3 regions of the Paenibacillus sp. FSL R5-0908 genome follow, and region 3 is predicted to be linked to each of the others. Evidence: riboswitches for the same ligand, from Rfam matches in the RefSeq annotation. Region 3 holds a riboswitch; each other region holds the start of a gene.
The links. Region 3 has a riboswitch for cyclic di-AMP ahead of MKZ09_RS00540 (C40 family peptidase). Riboswitches for the same ligand answer to the same signal wherever they lie in the genome.

Region 1 (7,773 bases), 590 kb from region 3:
GGTATCGCTGGCTACGGTTAGTAGAATGCTTCCGGATGGCTCCACTTTTATGGATTTCGTTCAAGGCGTATTGACCGGTGTTGCTATAGTGGGGATGTTGGCAGGATTGTGGATGTACGGTAAGGCGCGTAAGAGTAAAGTGTAATAATAGTAGGCACTGAATTTTCGGGGGTATCCTAACAGCCATTTATGGTTGCTGGGATATCCCCGTTTTTGAGTTGGCAAACTCTTTGTATACGAGCTGATCTAGCTAACGGACCCAGCAGTACTTAAATGCAACAATCATCGAGATTTAGCAAGATATCGGACACTATAGTCGCTATTGGCATGAAAAAGGGTGAATTAGTAGCTCTTTTAACCAAATAGTTGCACTGGAGTCCGATACTATGCTCAAAAGGCAATAAACGTGCAAGTAACGTCATCTGGGTCCGTAAGCCTTGCCTTGGTGGAAGATGATTAGGGCTTGCTTTAAGACGATCCGAGACGCTCATCGCTCGGGATTTCTACTGGAGTCCAAACGCCGGCTATATTTGAGTAAAAGCTTCAATTAAAGGCTCCTGAGTCCATTAGTCGCTTCATGCGCTCAAAGATCGTTTGAATTCTAGTCAGAGACTAAATTATAGAAAGATTTGCGCTCGTTAGTATATCCGCTTGGGCGGTCATCTGCTCCCGTACAGCTCTAAGCTGTGCTTTCAGTGCGGGAACACTTTTTTGCAGAATAATGCTTATTTGAGAAAGAGGCAGCTTTAAGCCGTACCACAATACCTTCACAAGCTGTTCCTCCCAAGGTAATGCCTTAGCCGATAGAAGCGAGCGACGGGCAAAAGAATCAGCACACTGGCGAATACAAGTGCGGTAAGCGTGGATAGAGAATAACTGAGGGTCGAAGTCATCCTGACGATATATTTTATGAAGCTCTGTGAAGGTACAGATAGTAATCTTGTCTGCCTCATTAGATTGTTCTAACAACATGGAACTAAGTACGTAGACTTCATTAGTATACTTTTTAACACACTCTGCAAATTTAGTACTGTAGGTGGACACGGAAGGTAAGGGGTCAGGCATGGTGAACACGATCCTTTCAGAATGAGAGATTTGCTTGAATCTATAATATAGAAAAATAAGAGATGGATTTATTGATAAGATCGGCGGTGTCTGGTTCCGGGCAACTGTGTTTCTGCTGGGAGGCAGTGGATAAAGCTTTGGAAGGTTTGTAGTAGAGCCGTTCACTTCTGGAATTGCTCCCCCCAGCTGCAACACTGTACAGACGCCCCTGCTGAATATGCCCTGCCAAGGATTTGCCCTGGAGCTTGGCCTTTAAATCCTGCAAAGCACCCTGAACTAGCTCAAGCTTAACCTGCTCCCAATCTGAACCTTCGCGGCGGACCTTATCCAGCGCTTCCTCAAGACGGCAATGACAGATAGCCCGTAAAAAAGAGCTCCATTTAATGAGATCGAAATTTTTGGTGTTGGCAGAGATCAGACAAGCCCCCCAGCTGCATCCTCCCTTACAAGTGAGCTTCAGAATACCATAACGGCAGCCTTCAGCCCCTTCCATTCCATAGTGGATAGGCTCGGGTTCATCCAATACAAATACTTCAATGCGGGATAGTCTGCGCTGGTCCATAGTAGGGTTCCTCCTTAGATTTCCAAAAGCTTTAAGTCAACATGATGAGTGACACTAGCCTTTTCTACACAAGCGAGCATTTCCATTTTATTCTCACAGACTGCGGTATGCTCTAACCATAGTCGGAACTTCTCTTTCCGTATAACAGATAGATGTAAGGGAAAGGTGCTGCGGGATCTCAAGACATACCAACCGGCGCTTACATCTTTCCAAGGCTCCTTGAAGGCTGTAAACCACGGGAGTTTTTGGTGCGATGACCAATCCTGCTGCTGCTGTTGTTCTCGAATTTTTTTATATATTTCATATACAATCTTAGAGTCTAAACAGTCTTTACAAGAAGAAGGTGTGCTGAACTGGCGAAGGGCTTGGATCTGGTTCTGGCCAAATGCATAGCCTACAATGTACCTGTGATTATTTTCTTCGAACCACAAGGCCCCGAAACAAACGTAATTTAGACTTATCGGCTCAAGCAGCCCTTGATGTATCCCTAAATAATAGTGCTTCAAAACATTCACCCCATCCAGCGTGCTATCACCTAATAGGCTCAGGTAACGCAAAAACCGCAGCAAGAGGAGGACCTCTGCTGCGGTTTTGGATTACAGGCAGATATACCTGGGCCAAAGCGTGGCGGATCAAGGGTCTCTCTCTTTACGCTTACGAGGTTAGCTGTCGGATTCGGACGGTGAGAGTCGCCCTACCTATTGAGACTTACGCAGTCTCCTTTGGATTCACCCCAAGTAGGCCAGACGGCCTGATGGTTCCCCCGTTCCCTGCAAATGCAGGAACTCAGCGTTGATTGTTTTTCATGAATTAGATTCAACCCGAATCATACTCTTTTCAAGATTTTCTGTAAAAAACGGAAAATGTTCTTTTAGAGCAATTTTAACCATATCCTGCCGACTACGACTGAAAAATGAGGTAAATAGGTATTTATGGCGTGTTATCGCGCCTCTTTCTCGCTCAACCTCAGCTTCTTGCGTTTCTACCTATAAAGGGAATTTACAGTATTTTTGCTCTAAAAAGGTGAATAAAATCACATGGGTTATAGATAGCGATTAAACGCCCGAAACTCGAGTAAACAAGAGATATAGAGAGATTAGATATCAAGTAAGCGCTATCTAATGGGAAAATAGTTTTTAATTTGCATTATTTTGGCATCATTCAGGTTTTACAAGTCTTCGTGCATAAGAGTATGATTACTCCTGTTTCAACGACAATCGAATATTTGATCCGCTTAATTTCCGATAAGGAAAGCGGGGGAACCAACAATCGGCAGCCGATGTGAGAGTCGGAAGCCGATTATGGGGTGAATCCTGTAGAGGGTGCGAGTGAGCTCGCATCTATACAGGTAGGGCGACTCTCACCGCCCGAATCCGACAGCTAACCTCGTAAGCGTATGGAGAGAGGATGAGTGCAATGTGACCGCTAGCGAGCCACAGAGGAGATCCTTTGTGGCTTTTTGCTGTGCTCTTAGAAGCAAAGCATTTATGGAGGCCTCCCCTAAGAGGTCGCTAAATTCATCATTAGCGGTATTTGTTAGGCAGCGTCTAATGACGTGACACAACCGAGCTTTAGGTTGTGCCCGAAAATGACGATAGGTCAACATCCTTTCGGAGATTTTCGTTGCCTCCTTGTTGTAAATGAGCAGGAGGAGAAAAAAAGATGACGGATCAGAATGAATATGTGCTTGTATGTGCGCCTACAAAGGCGGGAGAACATTTCATTAAACTTCTGAAGTTCAGGGGTATTAAGATGGCGGGATTAACCAACAATGTGGCTGAGAAAGCTTTACTTGAGGAGCTCGGGATTGAGCAGGTTATTCTAGTGGATACTCGCCATCAAAGCACTTGGTTTCGCCCGTCGTTCCCGGTAGGCAGGGTATATCTGTTTGAGAGCAGCTTTCCGCTTTGCTGCCGCTATATCCAGATGTGCCGTACCTGGACGACACAGCCAATTTTTGTGATTACAAGTTCAATAAATCCTAGATTGGTCTATAAAAGACTTGGTGCGAGCTATGTAATCTATTCCCATAGTGGTGATGCTGATTTTCTAATCGATAGATCACCTCATCAAGGATAATGGAAGGAGTGCGGAAGATATGATGGATCTGTATATGGTGGCTTCGTTAGCTGTAATTTACGGGTTGTTTTATGGCTTTATGCGCTGGTGCGCAGGTGTAGTTGAGGATACGGGGAGGGATAAGCTGTGATTCTAGTAATCGCTGTTACCCTACTGTTGTTTATATATCTGGTTTACGCGTTGATTCATCCTGAGAAATTTTAAGGAGGGGCATTCATGGGCATTTTGCAAATAGTCGTCGTAATTGTAATTCTCATCTTGCTGGTCAAGCCGATGGGGACGTATTTATATCATGTATTTTCTAACGAACCGAATCGTACGGATCGCTGGTTTGCAGGCACAGAGAAAGGTATTTATAAGCTGATCGGCCTGAAAAAACGGGACGGAATGTCCTGGAAGAAGTATGCACTCAGCTTTGTTTTAACTAATATCGTACTGGTTGCTTTCAGTTATATTTTCCTAAGATTACAGCGGGGATTGCCGCTGAACCCGAATGGAATTGCCGATATGGAACAGACGCTTTCATTCAATACGGTGATCAGCTTTATGACCAATACGAACCTGCAGCATTATAGCGGGGAGACGGGGCTATCGTATTTTTCACAAATGGCAGTCATCACGATGATGATGTTCACGTCTGCAGCGAGCGGATTTTCTGTTGCGGTTGCTTTTGTCAGAGGGATTACAGGACAGAAATCAGTCGGGAACTTTTTCGAGGACTTTGTAAAAGCACATATTCGTGTATTCATTCCATTAGCTCTGCTAGTTTCATTGGTGCTGGTAGGATTGCATGTGCCACAAACGCTCAAGCCATCGCTTGAGGTCACTACACTCGAAGGGCAGACGCAACAAATCGCTATCGGTCCAGTCGCTTCTTTGGAATCAATTAAACACTTAGGTACGAATGGTGGCGGCTTCTTCGGAGCCAATTCAGCGCATCCTTTTGAGAACCCTAATCCACTTACGAACGTTCTGGAGATTCTCTCTATGTGGATGCTGCCAGCCTCTTTGCCATATATGTACGGATTGTTTGCTAAGAACAAACGTCAGGGCTGGGTGATTTTCACAGCAATGATGACCTTGTTCGTTCTGCTGCTGGGATTGAATTATTATGCGGAAACTAAAGGCAATCCCGCTATTAATGCGCTGGGGATCGAGTCTTCGCAAGGCAGCATGGAAGGTAAAGAGGTGCGTTTTGGGATCCCGCAATCTTCGCTGTTCACTTCGGTAACAACGGCAGCTACGACAGGTAGTGTTAACAATATGCATGATACGCTGACACCGCTGGGTGGCATTACCCCTCTGGCCCTAATGATGCTCAATAACGTCTTCGGGGGAAAAGGTGTCGGATTAATCAATATGCTGATGTATGCCATCATGGGCGTCTTCTTATGTGGATTAATGGTCGGCAGAACACCAGAGTTTCTCGGGCGAAAGATAGAAGCCAAGGAGATGAAGCTGATTGCGATTGCCATCCTTGTGCATCCGTTCATTATCCTTGTACCAACAGCAGGTGCGTTCTTAACGGACTTGGGCAACGGCTCCATTACGAATCCCGGATTCCATGGACTTAGCCAAGTGTTATATGAATATGTCTCTTCTGCCGCGAACAATGGTTCAGGATTTGAAGGGCTTGCGGACAACACCACCTTTTGGAATGTTACAACTGGGATCGTAATGCTGCTTGGCCGTTATGTCTCTATAATCGCGATGCTGGCAGTTGCAGGTTCACTGATCCAGAAGAAGCCAGTTCCTGAGACGATTGGCACATTCCGCACAGACAATGGTCTGTTTACCGGAATTCTGATTGGTACCGTAGTAATTATCGGTGCGCTGACGTTTCTGCCGGTCATTGTGCTCGGCCCGATTGCAGAATATTTGACCTTACGGTAGGAAGAGGGAGAACAAGATGAGTACTGTAAAAAGAAAAAAGCTGCTGACGGGACCCATACTCCTAAGCGCTGTAAAGGATAGCTTTATTAAGCTTAACCCGGTGACGTTAATCAAAAATCCGGTCATGTTTGTAGTCGAAATCGGTACGATTATTGTATTGCTTATGGTACTGGCCCCCGGATATTTTAATGCAGAGAAATCGGTAGGCTTCAATATCACAGTGTTGTTCATTTTGCTATTCACAGTGTTGTTTGCCAACTTTGCTGAAGCGCTGGCTGAAGGCCGCGGGAAAGCCCAGGCGGATTCACTCAAGAAAACGAAACAGGATATCACAGCTAACAAACTCGTTGGAGGGTCTGTGAAGACCGTTTCTTCTTCCGAGCTTCGTAAAGGAGATATCGTCATCGTTAGTCAGGGAGAACTTATCCCTGGCGATGGTGAAGTAATTGAAGGGCTGGCCTCCGTAGATGAATCGGCAATTACAGGTGAATCTGCACCTGTTATTAAGGAAGCTGGCGGAGATTTTGGCTCAGTCACAGGCGGCACCCGGGTAGTCAGTGATGAGATTAAAGTCAAAATTACCAGTGATCCCGGTGAGTCATTCCTGGATCGGATGATCTCCCTCGTTGAAGGGGCGAAACGTCAAAAGACACCCAATGAAATTGCATTAAATACACTCTTGATCAGTCTGACGTTGATTTTCCTGATTGTAGTAGTGACCTTGCGGCCTATTGCGACTTATCTGGGCGTTGATCTAGATATTCCTGTTATGATCGCTCTGCTGGTCTGTCTGATCCCGACCACAATCGGGGGACTGCTCTCCGCTATCGGGATAGCAGGGATGGACCGCGTCACACAGTTTAATGTCCTTGCTATGTCAGGGAAGGCTGTTGAAGCTGCCGGCGACATTAATACAATGATTCTAGATAAGACCGGTACGATTACTTTCGGAAACCGGATGGCGAGTGATTTTGTGCCTGTTGGAGATGAAACGGAAGCTGAGCTTACGGCTTGGGCAGCTATTAGTTCGCTAAAGGATGAGACTCCGGAGGGACGTTCTGTTATTGAGCTGGCTAAGAAGCTGGAACGCAGCTATGACAGCAAACTTGCTGAAGGCGGAGAGTTCGTAGAGTTTAAGGCTGAGACCCGTATGAGTGGCATAGATCTACGTGATGGACGATCTGTTCGTAAAGGGGCAGTCGATTCCGTGAAGAAATGGGTACAGTCGAAGGGCGGAGTCATTCCCGCGAACCTCGACAGTAATTCCGATGCTATCGCTCGGATGGGGGGGACCCCGCTTGCTGTTGCGGTAGACAACCGGATTTATGGACTTATTTACTTAAAGGATACGGTTAAGCCAGGCATGAAAGAGCGGTTTGATGAGCTGCGAAAAATGGGAATCAAGACTATCATGTGTACAGGGGACAATCCGCTGACCGCAGCTACTATTGCCCGTGAAGCAGGGGTAGATGATTTTATTGCAGAAAGTACACCTGAGGATAAAATAGCGGTTATCCGCCGTGAGCAGAACGAAGGCAAGCTGGTGGCAATGACTGGCGATGGTACAAATGACGCACCTGCCCTTGCCCAAGCTGATGTGGGCTTAGCGATGAACAGTGGGACTACAGCCGCTAAGGAAGCAGCAAACATGGTTGATCTGGACTCCGATCCCTCGAAGATCATTGAGGTTGTAGCTATTGGTAAACAGCTACTGATGACGCGGGGCGCGTTGACAACGTTCAGTATTGCGAATGATATCGCTAAATACTTCGCAATTATTCCGGCAATGTTCATGCTCGCTATTCCTGAAATGGAAGCCCTGAATGTCATGGGATTGGGTTCACCTAGCTCGGCAATTATATCTGCATTAATATTTAATGCGATTATTATTCCGCTGCTGATCCCATTGGCTATGAAAGGTGTCTCGTATAAAGCGATGAGTTCTACGAAGCTGCTGGGACGTAATATTTTTATCTATGGTTTAGGTGGGGTAGTCGTTCCATTTGCGGGCATCAAACTTATTGATTTGCTCGTAAGTGTATGGATATAACAACGGATTGACTAATCATTGAAAGGGTGAGAGCATCGTGAATAACAGAAAGTCGATTGCGGACGCTGAAGAACAGTTGTCATCATCGAAGGGTGCTAATTTCTTTATCATATTACGGCTATGT
Region 2 (7,773 bases), 6.2 Mb from region 3:
TAGTCTGGCATAACCAGACTACGGACTGGTTGTTTGAGGATAAGAAGGGCGGGCCTGTTAGCAAAGAGACATTGCTTGCACGGCTCAAATCACATATTCAGACCGTGGTTGGGCGTTACAAGGAAGATATCTATGCTTGGGATGTCGTAAATGAAGTTATTGCAGATGAAGGAGAAGAACTTCTTCGCCAGTCAAAGTGGCTAGACATTGTCGGACCGGAGTTTATCGGCAAAGCTTTTGAATTCGCTCATGAAGCCGATCCTAAGGCTTTATTATTCTACAACGACTATAACGAGTCTAATCCGCTTAAGCGCGACAAAATCTATAAAATGGTGAAGTCGCTGCTGGAACAAGGAGTGCCGATCCATGGCGTCGGATTGCAAGCCCACTGGAATCTATACGATCCGAGCTTAGACGATATACGTGCTGCTATTGATAAGTATGCATCTTTAGGGCTTCAGCTCCAATTGACAGAGCTGGATGTGTCCATGTTCCGTTTCGATGACAAACGAATCGATTTAAAGGTTGCACCTGCCGAACTGCTCGAGCTGCAGGCAGAGCGGTATGAAGCGATGTTTGCTCTGTTGAAAGAATACCGCGACGTGATTAGCTCAGTCACTTTCTGGGGAGCAGCGGATGACTATACATGGCTGGACGGCTTCCCTGTTCGGGGCCGGAAAAATTGGCCGTTTCTATTCGATGAGCAGCATAATCCTAAGCCAGCTTATCACCAATTGCTTAACGCTGTCACCAAATCATAGAGCGGGTAACCTGCTCAAGCTTGCGAATTATGAACCCGTCCTTTTCAATCCAGGGCGGGTTATTTATACGGGAGGAATAAACATGACCAATACCGCTTATGAGGCTTGGCTCAACTATGGCCAGCTGAAATCTGGATCTCTATACAATCAATATATAAATTGGTGTGGTGAGCTGGTTGTAACGGAGGACAATGAGACGATTCAGGCCGCAGCCGCGGAATTCATACAGGGGATGACCTCTATGCTGGGCAAGGCACCACTGCTCACAGCGCAACCAGAAGGACCGTGTATCGTTATAGGAACCTTCCAAGGGGGGAATCCGTTAATTGGTAGAGTATTCGGAGGAGAGCGAACCGATTCACTGGGTGCTGAAGGTTTCCTTATACGTACAAACGCTACTGAGCAATGTGTCGCTATCGGTGCTTCAACGCCTGTTGGAATATTGTATGGCGTATTCCATCTGTTACGGCTGATAGGAACAGAAAGCGAGATAGACGCTCTGAATTTGTCTATGAGTCCTGTGAACGGCCTGCGAATGATTAATCACTGGGATAATTTTGATGGCAGTATTGAACGTGGCTATGCTGGACGGTCCTTTTTTTACGAGTCCAATCAATTTCTTAACGATACAAAGCGGCTGCGTGATTATGCCAGATTGATGTCCTCTGTGGGAATCAACGCGATTTCGATTAACAATGTGAATGTTCATGAGCTTGAATCTCTATTTATAACGGAGCAATATTTGCCTGATATCGCGTTAATTGCAGGTATATTCCGCGTATACGGAATTAAGCTATTCCTCAGTGCTAACTTCGCCAGCCCGATACAGATCGGAGCATTGGAGACAGCTGATCCACTGGACCCAGCGGTGCGGCAATGGTGGAAAGATAAGGCTGGTGAGGTTTATCGAGCGATACCTGATTTTGGCGGGTTTGTAGTCAAAGCGGATTCAGAAAATCGACCAGGGCCATTCACTTACGGGCGTGACCATGCCGATGGCGCTAATATGCTGGGAGAAGCACTGGAGCCGTTTGGCGGAATCGTGATTTGGCGTTGTTTCGTATATAACTGCAAGCAGGATTGGCGTGACCGTAAGACAGATCGGGCCAGAGCAGCGTATGATCATTTCAAACCATTGGATGGCCGGTTTAATGATAATGTAGTGCTGCAAATCAAGAATGGACCGATGGATTTTCAAGTTAGAGAACCGGTATCTCCGCTGTTTGGCGCACTGGAACATACCAATCATCTGATGGAGTTTCAGATTGCTCAAGAATATACGGGGCAGCAGCGGCATCTCTGTTATCTGGTTCCACAGTGGAAAGAAGTCCTTGATTTCAATACTTATGCCAAAGGGCAAACTACGCTTGTGAAACATATTGTGGACGGATCGGTGTGGGGAAATAAGTATAATGGTGTGGCTGCTGTAACTAATGTCGGGGATGACATGAACTGGACGGGGCACGGGTTAGCTCAAGCTAATCTGTATGGATATGGGAGATTAATTTGGAATCCGGAGCTGACGGGAAAAGAAATAGCTGAGGAATGGATTCGCCTTACCTTTGGCACTGATAAAGGTCTGGTGGCTGCTATTCGCGGGATGTTAATGGACTCATGGAGGATTTACGAATCTTACACAGCTCCATTAGGTGTGGGCTGGATGGTTAATCCGGATCATCATTATGGACCAAATGTGGATGGATATGAATACGCCAAGTGGGGAACGTACCATTATGCGGATCATAAGGGCATTGGTGTAGATCGTTCGGTCAAATCGGGAACGGGTTATAGCGGACAGTATATGGGTCTTAATGCATCAAATTATGAGAATCTAGCGTCTTGTCCAGAAGAGCTGTTGCTGTTCTTTCATCATGTTCCATACACGCATGTTCTGCAATCGGGTCAAACTATTATTCAGCATATCTACGATACTCATTTCGAGGGGGCTGAGCAGGCTGCACAGCTTCTAGCGACATGGGAATCACTTGAAGGCAGCATGGATAGTGGATTGTATATACAAGTGAAGCACCGTCTTGAAGAGCAAGCAGAGCATGCGCAGGAATGGAGAGATCGGATCAATACGTATTTTTACCGCAAGAGCGGAATTGAGGATTTTAAAGGCAGAAAGATTTATTAGATTTCGATTCGAGGGATGATGATAGTGAACCTCACGATTAGAGCGATTTTGGAAGATTTAATGGGAACTGTGGAGCAGGTAGAAGGCACTGTGGATATTTTGAACCCAGGGGAACCGGAAACTGAAGTCACAGGGATTATTACGGCCTTTTCTGCCACGCAAAATATTGTGGAGCAAGCAATAGCGTTAGGAGCCAATTTGCTGATCACGCATGAAGGTGTATTTTATAGCCATTATGCAGCGAGCGAGTGGTTAGAAGGTGATCCAGTTTATCATGCGAAAAAAAGTCTGATCGGACATTCCCCAATAGCTATTTTTCGTTATCATGATTATTGGCATCGGCAAGAGCCAGATGGGATTATGATTGGTTTGCTGCGAGAGCTGGATTGGTCAGACTATGTGGAAGAGCAGCAAGCGGCTGCTACGATTCTCACTATTCCTGCTATGACTGTAATGGAAGCTGCTCAGTATATTAAAAGTAAGCTAGGCATCTCTTATGTACGCGCTGCTGGTGACCTGTCTCTGTCCTGCAAACGCGTAGGGATATTAGTAGGTTACAGAGGAGGCGGGACGATGGCTATTCCGCTTTTTAATGATCACAATCTTGATTTAATTATCGCTGGAGAGGGACCAGAGTGGGAGACTCCGGAATATGTGCGGGATGCAGGGCACCAAGGCAGATCTAAAGCACTCATCATGTTAGGTCATGCGGAGAGTGAAGCGCCGGGAATGAAATATTTAGCTGAAATCTTAGCAGACAAATATCCCATGCTTCCTACCCGGTTCATTGCTGAACAACCCATCTATCAGATGGTTTAATCTGGGGAAATTAAGAGTACGGAATAAATAAACATATTATGGAGAAAATGAAGGGAAACAGGTCACTGAGAAAGGAGTGTTTCAATGGAAATTCCTTTGGAGGCTGATGAAGTATTAAGTCGGATCAAAAAGCTGCAAAGCGACGGAAGCTCGATCAGTAAAAAACAAGTAAAGCAAAGCGACCCAGAGCTTATGAGAAGTGCGCTGTTCTTTTTTCCAAGCTGGGAGCATGCATTGAAAAACGCCGATCTTTTGTAGCCATAGTATTGTAAAAGGGAGCTAAGTGGACAGGGAATATCTCTGATTCTGCTTAGCTTTTTTCTTTTTTATGAAATCATTCGTGCTGTTCATGTGAAATAATATTAACAAGCTTGCCAAACGGATCGCGGACATAGAAACGACGAACACCCCAAGGTTTAGAAACTGGCCCAATATTGGTGATGATTCGTTTGACCCTCATTTCATGCCTCCATTGAAAGGACGATTTTAGTATTCATTTTTATTGGAGATTGTCGTTTCTTATTAAATAGGAAAGTACTGGTGAATTACTCCTATTTTCGCTTGCTTCAGAGCTGTTTTTCTAAAGAAAACGAGTAAACAAGAGCAAACGAAAGAGAAAATGAAGAGTATGCTTAATATGAAATGAAAAGCATTGCTTTCAACATTATTTTGACCAGAGCCCTCCTTTACAAGCAAACCTTACAAGAGTATGATTCATCTCAGAACTGACAATTATCTTAAATTTACAATTACATAAGCAATCCGCTTAATTTCCGTTTCTGGAAAGCGGGGGAACCAACAACTGGCAGCCGATGTGAGAGTCGGCACTGGTTATGGGGTGAATCCTGTTCCGGGTGCATAATATGCATCCCTACAGGTAGGGCAACTCTCACTGCCCGAATCCGACAGCTAACCTCGTAAGCGTATGGAGAGAGGATGAATGGCGTGTTTAGTGATGAATAGCCACAGAGAATCCCTCTGTGGTTTTTTGCTGCGTTTTTAAGCAGATATAGTCGTAGAATTTATTATGAAAGAGGTGTTACCTTTGCCTATCGCTAAACTGAACGGAACTTCGCTCTATTATGAAATCAATGGAACTGGCACTCCGGTTGTGTTTATCCATGGACATGGATTAACACACAGTATGTTCAAACCACAGCTGGAGTATTTTTCCGATAAATATAAAGTGATTTTGTGCGATTTACGGGGGAATGGCAAGTCTGGTAAACTGCTGGAGGCCCCACATGAGATTATTGAGACGCAATGTCTGGATCTAATTATGCTGTTGAATGACCTAGGTATCCGTGAAGCAGTTTTTGTAGGAATCGCTTATGGTGGCTTAGTCGTTCAGCATATTGCCAAACAATATCCTGAGCGTGTAAAAGCCATTGTTGTCGCGGATAGCTTTTGTAGGACTCACGGATCAACAATAGTAGGGAAAATACAAACTATGGCAGCATATTGCAGTTTACTAATGTATTATCTCCCAAGCGAGCTGGTGTTGCCTTCGATTCGGATGATGTACCGAGAGCGCTGGAGTCTGGCCTACAATGAGATTAGAAGAGGGCTGCTGGACAAACGTCCCCGTGAGCTATACCGGCAAAGGCTGGCCACGAGCCATGTTGATTACACCAGGTGTTTAAAGGCTTTTAAACGTCCCGCTTTATGTATTGTAGGGGACTTTAATGAATTTGGAGTGAATTGTATGAAGGAAATGGTGTCTCAGCTGCCACAGGCGCAGTTGGCGATTATTCCGAACGCATTAGATCCAAGTAATCTGTGCCAGCCGGAGCAATTCAATGCGATTCTTCAGCGTTTCTTGGAGAAGCAGCAGGGCAGTCAGCAGATTAGTTGATCCCTTTACAAGCGAAGCGTTTAAGTGAGAAAATAGGCGTCCCATAGCCAGGAGATGAGCTGGCTGTGGGACGTCCTTCTGGGAAGAACTTTAGGGAAATCCTCCCTAAAATGATCGACAGCATGGCTCCTAGAACGTAGATTAGGGAAATCCTCCCTAAAATGAAGGAGATTATGGCTCCTAGAACGTGAATTAGGGAAAACTTCCCTAATAATAGGATGCTTTTAGCCATAAATGGGTATTTGCATGAATTTTTAGGGAGAAATTCCCTAAAAACCTCATTTTAAAGCGATTATCGATGAATATTAGGGAGGATTTCCCTAATATAATGGATATCTAACTAAAGGCTGGCTCATCAGTAGTGAAATCTACGAATGAGCCAGCCTTTAGTATTTTACCAACCGGTGGATGTTGAACATTTACAAGCATATTGTAGCTAGAACGCCACTTAATGTACCTACCCTACCACAGCACCAAATATAGCTCACCCGACGTGGGAAGAACAGTAGACCCTAAGTAGTGAAGGTAAGTGTATAGAGAGAGGTGTAATAAGCAACGCATCTGCAACTCTTGCATTTTGTGCAATGCGATCTACTCGTGTAAGATTAAGATAATTCATACCAAAGGAGCTGAGTCATGATGTCTCAAGCTGAAACCATAAAACTGACTTCATTATCTTCAAAAGGGGGCTGCGGCTGCAAAATCGGTCCCGCCGATCTCATGCAGGTTATTCGTAGTCTGCCACCAACTGTTCCTAACCCGGATCTACTTGTAGGTCTTGATACTAGTGATGATGCAGGGGTGTATCGTTTAAGTGATGAATTAGCGTTAGTGCAAACTGTTGATTTTTTCACGCCGATCGTGGATGATCCCTATTCATTTGGTCAAATTGCAGCAGCCAATGCATTAAGTGATATTTATGCGATGGGTGGAAAGCCGCTTACGGTGCTTAATATTGTGGCTTTTCCTATTTCTGTTTTAGATAAAAGCGTTCTTGGTGATATTTTGCGCGGCGCGGCGGATAAAGTACAGGAAGCAGGAGCTACTCTTGTGGGCGGACATTCCATCGACGATAAAGAGCCCAAATTCGGATTGGCCGTTACGGGCCTTGTGCATCCTGACAAAGTAAGAACGAATGCGGGCGCCAAGGTGGGAGACAAGCTGATTTTAACGAAGCCTATCGGAGTGGGGATCTTAACAACTTCCATTAAAAAGGATCAGCTATCTCCTGAAGAAACCACACGCCTCACGACAGTAATGTCTACTTTGAATAAAAAAGCGGCTGAAATCATGGAGCCTTATGATGTACATGCTTGTACAGATGTTACCGGATTTGGGCTACTGGGACATGCCTCGGAAATGGCAAAAGGAAGTAACCGCGGACTGATTATTCGTCAAGGCGATGTACCGATGCTGCCAAGAGTAAGAGAGCTTGCGGAGCAGGGATTTGTTCCAGGAGGCACTAAGAATAACTTTGCCCATTTGGAAGGCAGTATTCTTTATCCGGAAGAGATGGACCAACTAAGCCGCTATATTCTATGTGACGCTGTGACTTCTGGCGGATTGCTGATCTCTGTGACCCCTGAACAAAGCGAAGATTTGCTAAAAACGTTAGTAGATGCAGGGGTAGAAGCGGCATTGATCGGAGAGGTAACAGAAGAGCATCCGGGTCAGATTACGGTTATAGCTGCTGCGAAATAATCATTGTATACCGGCTTAGAGCAAATTATGAAGGTTAGCCACCAGAGGAGAGAGCATATTGTTTCAGGACATTACACTGGAAGAACTTAGAGTGTTAAAAAACAAGAAGCAGATCACCATTATTGATGTTAGATCTCCTTCTGAATATAAAGATGCAACGCTGCCGGATAGTTTGAATATTCCCTTTTTTGATGATCAGGAACGGGCTGAAGTAGGGACGTTGTATAAACAGACAAGTGTGCAGGCCGCGAAAGAACGCGGTTTGGAGATTGCTGCGGCAAAACTTCCTTCTTTTGTAAAAGAATTTGCCGCGATTCAAGGGGACAAAGCTGTATTCTGCTGGAGGGGAGGTATGCGCAGCCGTACAACTGCGACCGTACTCTCTTTAATGGATATTCATGCTTACCGGCTGATAGGCGGCTATAAGGCTTATCGTAAATGGGTGCTCGACGAATTGGAGTCCTATGAATTCAAGGCGAAGTCTTATGTGATACACGGAA
Region 3 (7,773 bases):
CCAGATTACAGCAACCAAACCAAAAATTAAACCAATTATTGTTGAAATTTCCATTTTGCACCTCGTCCGTGAGATTTAAGATGTGTTCCGACAATGCCGCGTATATCATCCTTGAAACAGCGGCAGGGCACTCTGTGCGAAACCGAATTAACGTATATTCTTATTTATCGACATCATTCGGTTTTTTGTGAAGTCATTTTTTCGGCTATAATGGATAAGGTAAGTAATTATTCATCTGTGAAGAAAACGGAGTGATATACGTGGGTGTAAAGCATGGTAGAGATTACGGTGAAATTCTAACGGATTTGACCGAAGCCGTCGGACGAATTTCCGATGGATATTTATTTTTCGAGATGGATCCGGACGAGTGGCAGGAACTACCCCAAGAATCAAAGCTGGAGGTATGGGAAGCATTGGCTGAGGATCTTTTCTTCGCGTTGGGTAATGAACCTATGATTGAAGTGGGGAGCGGCGTAATTATTTACGATAAGGACACGCACCGCATTAATATTTTAGTTGGCGAAGAGGATTTGGCTTCAGTGGTTTTGATTTAGGTTGAGGAGACGTCGGGACGTAATTTGCCCGTAGTTAGTAGCCCGTGTTAAAATTGATAAAGCCGAGTTATAATCGCTGGGATTTGTGAATACATTAAATCGAAAATATCGCCTTTATCCTGGCACATCCCTTGGACCTCAGAAGCTAAGGGATGTTTTGTTTAACGCCTAAGTCAAGTAAAGGGAACTGCGCACTTTACTGCAACTTTTTGTAAGGGAGGAAACGAATTGTTATTTACGGAAGAGGAACTGCGTGAGGAGATCACTAAGCTGGAGGGCTGGAAGCTGGATAATAATGTTATGGTGCGAAAATATATGTTCAGCCAATATATGAAGGGCATTGCTTTCGTTGATGAAGTAGCCACGATTTCAGAAGCCTTCGATCATCATCCACATATTACGATTGATTATAAAACAGTTACCCTGCGACTTGAATCTAATGAAGAAGATGGGATTACGGCTCTAGATCTTCGAGCGGCGCATGAATTTAATGAAGCCTTTGAAAAAAATCACTAGTTTAGCCAAAATCATAAAATAAACGCCCGTGCATAGATAGTCAGCTATCTCATACACGGGCGTTTTTAGTTGCTTGATGGGTTACTTTTTCTCTGAGAGCCAGAGTGCGACGTTGGCGATCTCTTCAGGCGCTAGCTTCTCCTTAAAGGAAGGCATTTGACCACGTCCTTTAGTGACGATGCTGTAGATTTCCTCAGCGTCATGCTGGCCGCCTTCATTCTGAAGACTTGGTCCAACTCCACCTTGAAGCTGATCGCCGTGACAGGTGATACAGCTGGCTTTCACGGTTGCTTCTGCCTTTGCTGCGTCCAGTTGAACTACCGGCATCGTGGGCTTATTTTCTTCCGCTACCTCTTCTTTACCCGGAAGTGTAAACATGAGTACTACCGCAAAGGCACAGGCGGCAAAAAACAAACCGCTCATGATCCATTTCTGCATCCCAATTCGTCCCTTCTATGTAAGCTGCTCCCTACATTATAGCTTATGGTGAAGCGTTATCATAGGGTTTGTGACAAAAAAATGAACGAGAATACAATCATTCTTATGAAATATATGGTATTTAATATCATTTGTCATAGACCATGCAATAAAAAGGTTTATCTCCTGTAGGTGTGCGGCGTTCATACGTATCTGTAATCGTAAATCCACATTTTTGATAAGTTCGTATGGCGCGTTGGTTCCAGGTCAGGACTTCTAGATCTATCTCACGATCAGGATAACGATTCAAGGCTGTCTGGACGATGGCATCCACGAATAGTTTGCCTAAACCATGGCCGCATAGATCGGGGCGCATCCCAACTCCTAAACGAACGACTCCTTCCATCGGGAACAACTGTGCGAATCCGCACAATACCTCTTGTTCATTTAATATGGAGATATATTGTTCCTCCCGGAGCTGCGGATCACCAAACTCGATGCCAAGAGCCTGCATCTGCTCCCACGGCATCCAGCCATAAATATTATATGGAGGCGTATAGCTCCACTTACAAATAGCTTCTCCGTGAATTGCCTCCATAGGAACTACATGAAAAGTTACCGAGGGATTTATCATAAAGTCATCGATCTCCTTTCACGAGGACATTGCTATATTACTAATTATATACAAAATGGGGGAGGTTCGACTCAGAAACTTTATATGAGAGAAATGTTTTACAAATTATGAGAGGGGTAAATAAGTAATAAGACAAAAAAACAAGCTCTCCTCCAAGAGTTACCTTGGAAAAGAGCCTATGTACGTTACTTATTGCACATCATCATTGTCTTCCGATTCAGCAGCAACCGATTGGTAAGCGTCTGTGCTCATAATGCGCTTGGCACCAACGTAGCGTTTCACGTAGTAGCTATCACTCAGAGAGCTAATCGTAACACCGCGTGAGGTAGAAGCGTGTGCGAACTTACCTTCACCGACATAAATGCCGACATGGGAGACACCTTTGCCACTTGTATTGAAGAATACAAGATCTCCGGCTCTTATATCATCACGGGAGATTGCTGTGCCCATTTGATATTGGGAACCTGATTGGTGTGGAAGGTTAATGCCAATCTTATCAAACACATACATTGTAAATCCGGAGCAATCAAATCCGTTAGTGGATATACCGCCGGATACGTATTTAGTACCGATGGCCTTGTCAATCACTTTATCCATTTTGGAATCTGCGAAAGCGCTTCCTGCTCCGATGGTGAGGATGATGGAAAAGCTTAGTACTGCTGCTGCTAACTTCTTCTTCAAAAGTGTATACCCCTTCCAAATGCCTACGAGGTTAGCTTAAGGGTTCGGTTGAAGGTCCCCTATGACCCCTCTATATAATGGAGGTCAATTCACCCAAAGTTGGTTCCCCCGTTTTCCTAATAGTTAGGAAACTCGGCTCATACTGTTGATTAGGATTAGCTTGTAATCAATACATGACAAAACCTTTGTAAATAACAACTTAATGATTACAAAAATGTTACTAAAATCTCACTGCGCTAATTGTAACAAACAGAAAGCCGCTTGGCAATCGTTTTTAACATATTAATGCAGAAAAATTGGAATTTTTACGGTAGAAAGGCATATGTAAGCGTTAATAATGACCTAATTTTTAATATAATTGCAATTTTTATCAAATAAACGTGTTTCAATTGGGCTCTAATAGTGTAAAAATATATTATGGAAAAAAGAAAAACCCGAATTTGATTACGGGCATAATCAGATTCAGGTTCATATAGTTGTAATTATGAGGTTATAGTTGTGAGGAAGGTTTCAATCGAAGGCTACAGCTTGATAAGCTGAAGTACTCATTACTCTTTTAGCGCCAACATAACGATTGGCCCAGTAGGCCTGACTGAGTGAAGTGATGGTCACTCCACGCGAAGAGGACGATTGTGCGAATTTTCCGTTTCCAACATAAATGCCGACATGGGATACTCCATTGCCAAGTGTGTTAAAGAACACTAGATCACCAGAACGCAGATTGCTTTTGGATACAGCAGTTCCAACGCTATATTGAGCTTTTGATGTACGAGGTAAAGTAAGACCCACATTCTTGAATACATACTTTGTAAATCCAGAGCAATCAAATCCGGCAGTGCTTGTACCTCCGGTTTTATAGGCAACTCCAATAGTCTTTGAGATTACAGAGTCCATTTTAGAGTCGGCAAAGGCGCTTCCTCCACCAATAGATAACGCCATTACAAGTCCTAGCGCCGCAGCGACGCATTTTTTTCTTAAATTATGTCTTTTCAAAAGATGTACTCCTTCCAAGGCCTGCGAGGTTAGCTTAAGGGTTCGGTAGAAGATTCCCTATGATCCCTGTAAAGCGAGATCAATTCACCCAAAATATGGTTCCCCCACTTCCCGGTGCAAAGGAATTAGGCGTGTTAAGCACCAGAGAATGACGTTTCGACAGTTACACTTACGATAAATACATTTAGTTATGTAGGAATCGTTTCAATTGATTACAAAATTGTTACTAATAGCACAGGACTTATTGTAACAGAGCTTTTACGATTTTGCAAATACTCTTAAGTTATCCGTAATGAGAAAAAGTCCCAGCTCCTGAATACAGGAATTGGGACCTTTTTATTATGTCAAATAAGGTTGATTTATTGTGGAAATGCTTTGCTACGCCATAGATGATATTGTGCAGAGATTCCCCACATTTTTAAGAGCGTAGAAGGTAGTGGTGAGATTTGCCGTATTATAAGTGCCGGTAGGCCGGGACAGAACAGACCCGTCAGTCCGCACACTAGCAGTAAGAGCAAGCCTCCCGCACCAAGTACAATGGAAACACCTATAGCAGGAATCAGTGACCGCAAGCAGATGAACAGTGAGGAGAACATTCCTGTACCGCCGGTGTAACCAAACTGCATATATAGAAGAAACAGGCGCACGATAAAAATATATATAAGCCATGCCAATACGTATGGTACTAAATGAAGTAACAAAGCGTAGTTAAACAAAGAGGATAAGAACAGCCCGTACATTTTTGGAGCAAGCCAGTAAAGCGGCAGCAGGGTCAGCACCCATTCGATTAGGCTAAAGACTAAGACAGGTAGTCCATAGATCTTCATGCCAGGGAAAAAGAACAGTCCACGCTCGCCCTTTCGCTCCTGGTGGAGCTCATGCAGCAATCCTGCCCTTATGAAAGGGGAAAGCAGAAGTCGCAAGACAACAAGCGCCAGAAGCATCCATAACCAAGTGCGTATCGAAGGGTTCGTATTCAAGCTGAACTGTCCCTCGATATAATATAACAGTCTGCCCATACCGCTGCCTCCGGCGTCTTTATCCGGATAGCGCAGTAGAATCGGAATAATAGCAGATCGGATGAAACCATACATAAAGTAGCCCCAGAGCAGTCGGTAGATGAAGAGCAGAATTAAAATATAAAATTGCTCCTTCATGCTTTGCCAGCCGCGGGTTATCGATGTTCTCACAATCATTCACCTCACCAGACAAGAGTTCCGAGCACGGTTTCAAGTAGTTTAGTTACACTTAATGTCCAGCGAGAGAGCGTCTTGGGCTCTATTTCCGCCAGCCTAAAGTTGTTTAGATGTTTGCTCTCCAATAAGATGGAATGTTCAGGGTCAATCTCAGCAGAGAGAAGAGGCTTATCGCTTAACAATTGAAACGTAGTCTCTGCTCCTTCACCGTTCCAGACCCGCTGCACCGAAGAGCTGTCGGCGAATGTGAATTTCACGGGAACATCAACGTAATGGCTCCCTTTGTTTGAAATCTTCACTAATGATTCGTAGCTTGGGGCATCGCCGCTGTTATTTTTTTTAAAAGCAATCGTATCTACTGAGAAGTCAGGCGCTCCATCACCATAAATGTAATCATCGAAATAGGCCTGCCATGGTTTTTTGGTTACCTTCTCAACGACTTTCTGAAAATCTGACGTAGCAGGATGCTCGAAACGGAACTTACGAGCGTAGGAGGACATGATGTTGTTCATTGCTTTGGTACCTACCTGGCGTTCGATATCTTTAAGTACAAGCTTGCCGCGGATATAAACATTTCGGCTATAGGAATCCGCCCCTGCATATTTCCACGTTTCCAGATTTAACGGCTCAGGTATAGTTACCAGGCTGGCCTGTAAAGGCAAATTAGACTTGATACCGTATTCTTGCTCCATAAGTCTGTCTTCGGCATAGGAAGTGAAGCTTTCATCCAGCCAGGCCTCCTCGAATTCATTACTGGCTACCATACCGTAGAAGTATTGATGGCCGATTTCATGAATGACGGTTCTTTCAAGTGAGGTATCTGGAGAAGAATCCGCGGCCCCAAAGGCTGTAATAAGGGTAGGGTATTCCATTCCTCCAGCACCGTTGCCCTCCTTAGGTGGGACGACAATAGACAGCGTAGAGTAGGGATAAGGACCATACCATTTGCTGAAGTAGGTCAGGGCAGCCTTGGCAGCCTGAAGGTAACGCTCTTTTAAATCTTTGTGTAGTGGGTCGAGATACACCTTAATTCGTACTCCAGGCACCTCCGGCGTAGAGAAGGCTTCCTCAGCTACTGTAAAATCAGGGGAAGCGGCCCAAGCGAAATCGTGGACATCATCGGCGTAGAACTGATATATTTTCTGATCTTGTTTGAGCTTGGCATTTTTTACAGGAAATCCGGTCGCAGCCACCGTATAGTTGGAAGGGACGGCAATCGTTACATTAAAGATGCCAAAATCACTGTAAAACTCAGAGGTTCCGTGATACTGATGCAGGTCCCAGCCTTCTTCTTTAACTCCGCGTGTGCCCCTCGGCTCGTATACACTAAGCTTAGGGAACCATTGCCCAGCCATAACGAAGTTACCTGAAGCACCCATGCGTGCAAAGATTTTGGGCAGCTGGACTTCATACTGAAGCTTAAGTGTTACACTTTCCCCACCATTAACAGGCTGAGGAAGATGTACCTTTAGGAGCGTCTTATCGTTGATATTGCCGTCATCAGGTTGGACATATTGCACTCTTTGCATTAGCGAAGTTCCTTCTGTCGTGCGCAGATCGGTCAGCGTCATATTTCCGAAGCCGTTCTCAGGCATGCTGTCGCCTCTGAGCGTCCCCCCGGATTCCTTCATAAAGGTGGTATCTGATGAGGCAAATGCATTTGGATACATGTGAAAATATAAATCACTTACTGGCTTTACTCCGGGGTGTGTCCAGGTTACTGTCTCAGAAGCTTTTAAGGTTTCTGTGTCAGGAACAAGCTGGACATCAATGTGATACTCGACTACCCGCTGGCTTAAAGCCTCCTCTGCCGGGACGGGCGCGCTCTCAGGCAATACCTGCTGTGGTACGGCTGCAGGCGCTGTGCCGCTGGAGGACTTGGCCTCTTTTGAAGCGAAGCTAGTAACAGAAGCCGTAGAGCTATCCCCTGAAAAGGCCCATATTCCTCCTCCCAGCAGCGCGAGGATGGCCAGGGTCGCAAAGATGATGTACTTTAATGACAGTGACTTCATAGTGTGATTCCTCCCGTGACAAGCATCTACGGGATGTATATGTTTGCAATCGCCGCATTATTAGCTAAAATTAAATTATTCGTAAGAGGAAGGGTGTGCACTCGTGGACAACATACAACCGGAGGGCAAGAAACAGATTGCCTTAAATATTGTGAACGCTAAAAGTAAACATAAAGGCTTTGGAGCAGGCTCTATAGATCTCAACAACGTTTCACCTGTCATTATTGATGGTGATGTGGCGGTTATTGATATCGGTGCCATGCATGCCAAGAGTAAGGTGGAAAAAGGAATTAAATTTTCCATGAATCGTGAAGACGTACCGAATGGAAGACAGGTTTGGGTGGTATGGGTAGCGGTAGACCGTACATTGGAAGCTCAATTTTATGGTGGAATCACAGCCTGTGAAATGTGGATTGATACAGAAGCGCGCCGCGGATGGAAAATTCTTGCCGAGCATGTCAATAAGCTGGATGCAGCTCTCAAACGCAAGATCGATGTGGCAGGGCTTGGAGCCGTTGAGAAATCGGCCCTCAAATCCCTTTTGATCTCTCATAATGAAACATGGTGGAATGCATCCTCAGATGAGCTTAAAGCTGCACTGACTGAATAGTATAGGAGCCTCCAGAAGGGTTATCCGATATAGAAAAAGCTTCGACCTCCGGAAATAGGAGCGTCGAAGCTTTTTTAATTTATGATTTGCTTGTGCTGCTAAGCTTGCGTTTGAGCTGACTCACTCTGGCTTGGCTAATCCCGAGGATTTCTGCAAGTTC

Region 1: another riboswitch for cyclic di-AMP. It lies ahead of MKZ09_RS03260 (hypothetical protein); the one in region 3 lies ahead of MKZ09_RS00540 (C40 family peptidase).
Region 2: another riboswitch for cyclic di-AMP. It lies ahead of MKZ09_RS28550 (alpha/beta fold hydrolase); the one in region 3 lies ahead of MKZ09_RS00540 (C40 family peptidase).

Annotation. Positions count from the first base shown of each region.
Region 1 covers NZ_JBBOUV010000001.1:697,680-705,452, forward strand. Annotated here, with positions in the region: gene MKZ09_RS03240 (hypothetical protein) at 1-145, shown strand, start outside; gene MKZ09_RS03245 (hypothetical protein) at 613-1,065, opposite strand; gene MKZ09_RS03250 (hypothetical protein) at 1,106-1,627, opposite strand; gene MKZ09_RS03255 (hypothetical protein) at 1,642-2,196, opposite strand; cyclic di-AMP (ydaO/yuaA leader) riboswitch at 2,265-2,429, opposite strand; cyclic di-AMP (ydaO/yuaA leader) riboswitch at 2,849-3,038, shown strand; gene MKZ09_RS03260 (hypothetical protein) at 3,290-3,706, shown strand; gene kdpF (K(+)-transporting ATPase subunit F) at 3,833-3,910, shown strand; gene kdpA (potassium-transporting ATPase subunit KdpA) at 3,923-5,599, shown strand; gene kdpB (potassium-transporting ATPase subunit KdpB) at 5,616-7,649, shown strand; gene kdpC (potassium-transporting ATPase subunit KdpC) at 7,726-7,773, shown strand, end outside.
Region 2 covers NZ_JBBOUV010000001.1:6,307,174-6,314,946, reverse strand. Annotated here, with positions in the region: gene MKZ09_RS28575 (endo-1,4-beta-xylanase) at 1-761, shown strand, start outside; gene MKZ09_RS28570 (alpha-glucuronidase family glycosyl hydrolase) at 844-2,898, shown strand; gene MKZ09_RS28565 (Nif3-like dinuclear metal center hexameric protein) at 2,923-3,717, shown strand; gene MKZ09_RS28560 (hypothetical protein) at 3,802-3,975, shown strand; partial or broken gene MKZ09_RS28555 (glyoxalase) at 4,052-4,147, opposite strand; cyclic di-AMP (ydaO/yuaA leader) riboswitch at 4,471-4,657, shown strand; gene MKZ09_RS28550 (alpha/beta fold hydrolase) at 4,763-5,572, shown strand; gene selD (selenide, water dikinase SelD) at 6,212-7,273, shown strand; gene mnmH (tRNA 2-selenouridine(34) synthase MnmH) at 7,332-7,773, shown strand, end outside.
Region 3 covers NZ_JBBOUV010000001.1:110,869-118,641, forward strand. Annotated here, with positions in the region: gene motA (flagellar motor stator protein MotA) at 1-54, opposite strand, end outside; gene MKZ09_RS00520 (hypothetical protein) at 261-554, shown strand; gene MKZ09_RS00525 (4a-hydroxytetrahydrobiopterin dehydratase) at 783-1,070, shown strand; gene MKZ09_RS00530 (c-type cytochrome) at 1,152-1,508, opposite strand; gene MKZ09_RS00535 (GNAT family N-acetyltransferase) at 1,636-2,121, opposite strand; gene MKZ09_RS00540 (C40 family peptidase) at 2,311-2,802, opposite strand; cyclic di-AMP (ydaO/yuaA leader) riboswitch at 2,808-2,950, opposite strand; gene MKZ09_RS00545 (C40 family peptidase) at 3,313-3,741, opposite strand; cyclic di-AMP (ydaO/yuaA leader) riboswitch at 3,799-3,937, opposite strand; gene MKZ09_RS00550 (hypothetical protein) at 4,155-4,985, opposite strand; gene MKZ09_RS00555 (M1 family metallopeptidase) at 4,997-7,003, opposite strand; gene MKZ09_RS00560 (YwhD family protein) at 7,107-7,613, shown strand; gene MKZ09_RS00565 (AbrB/MazE/SpoVT family DNA-binding domain-containing protein) at 7,693-7,773, opposite strand, start outside.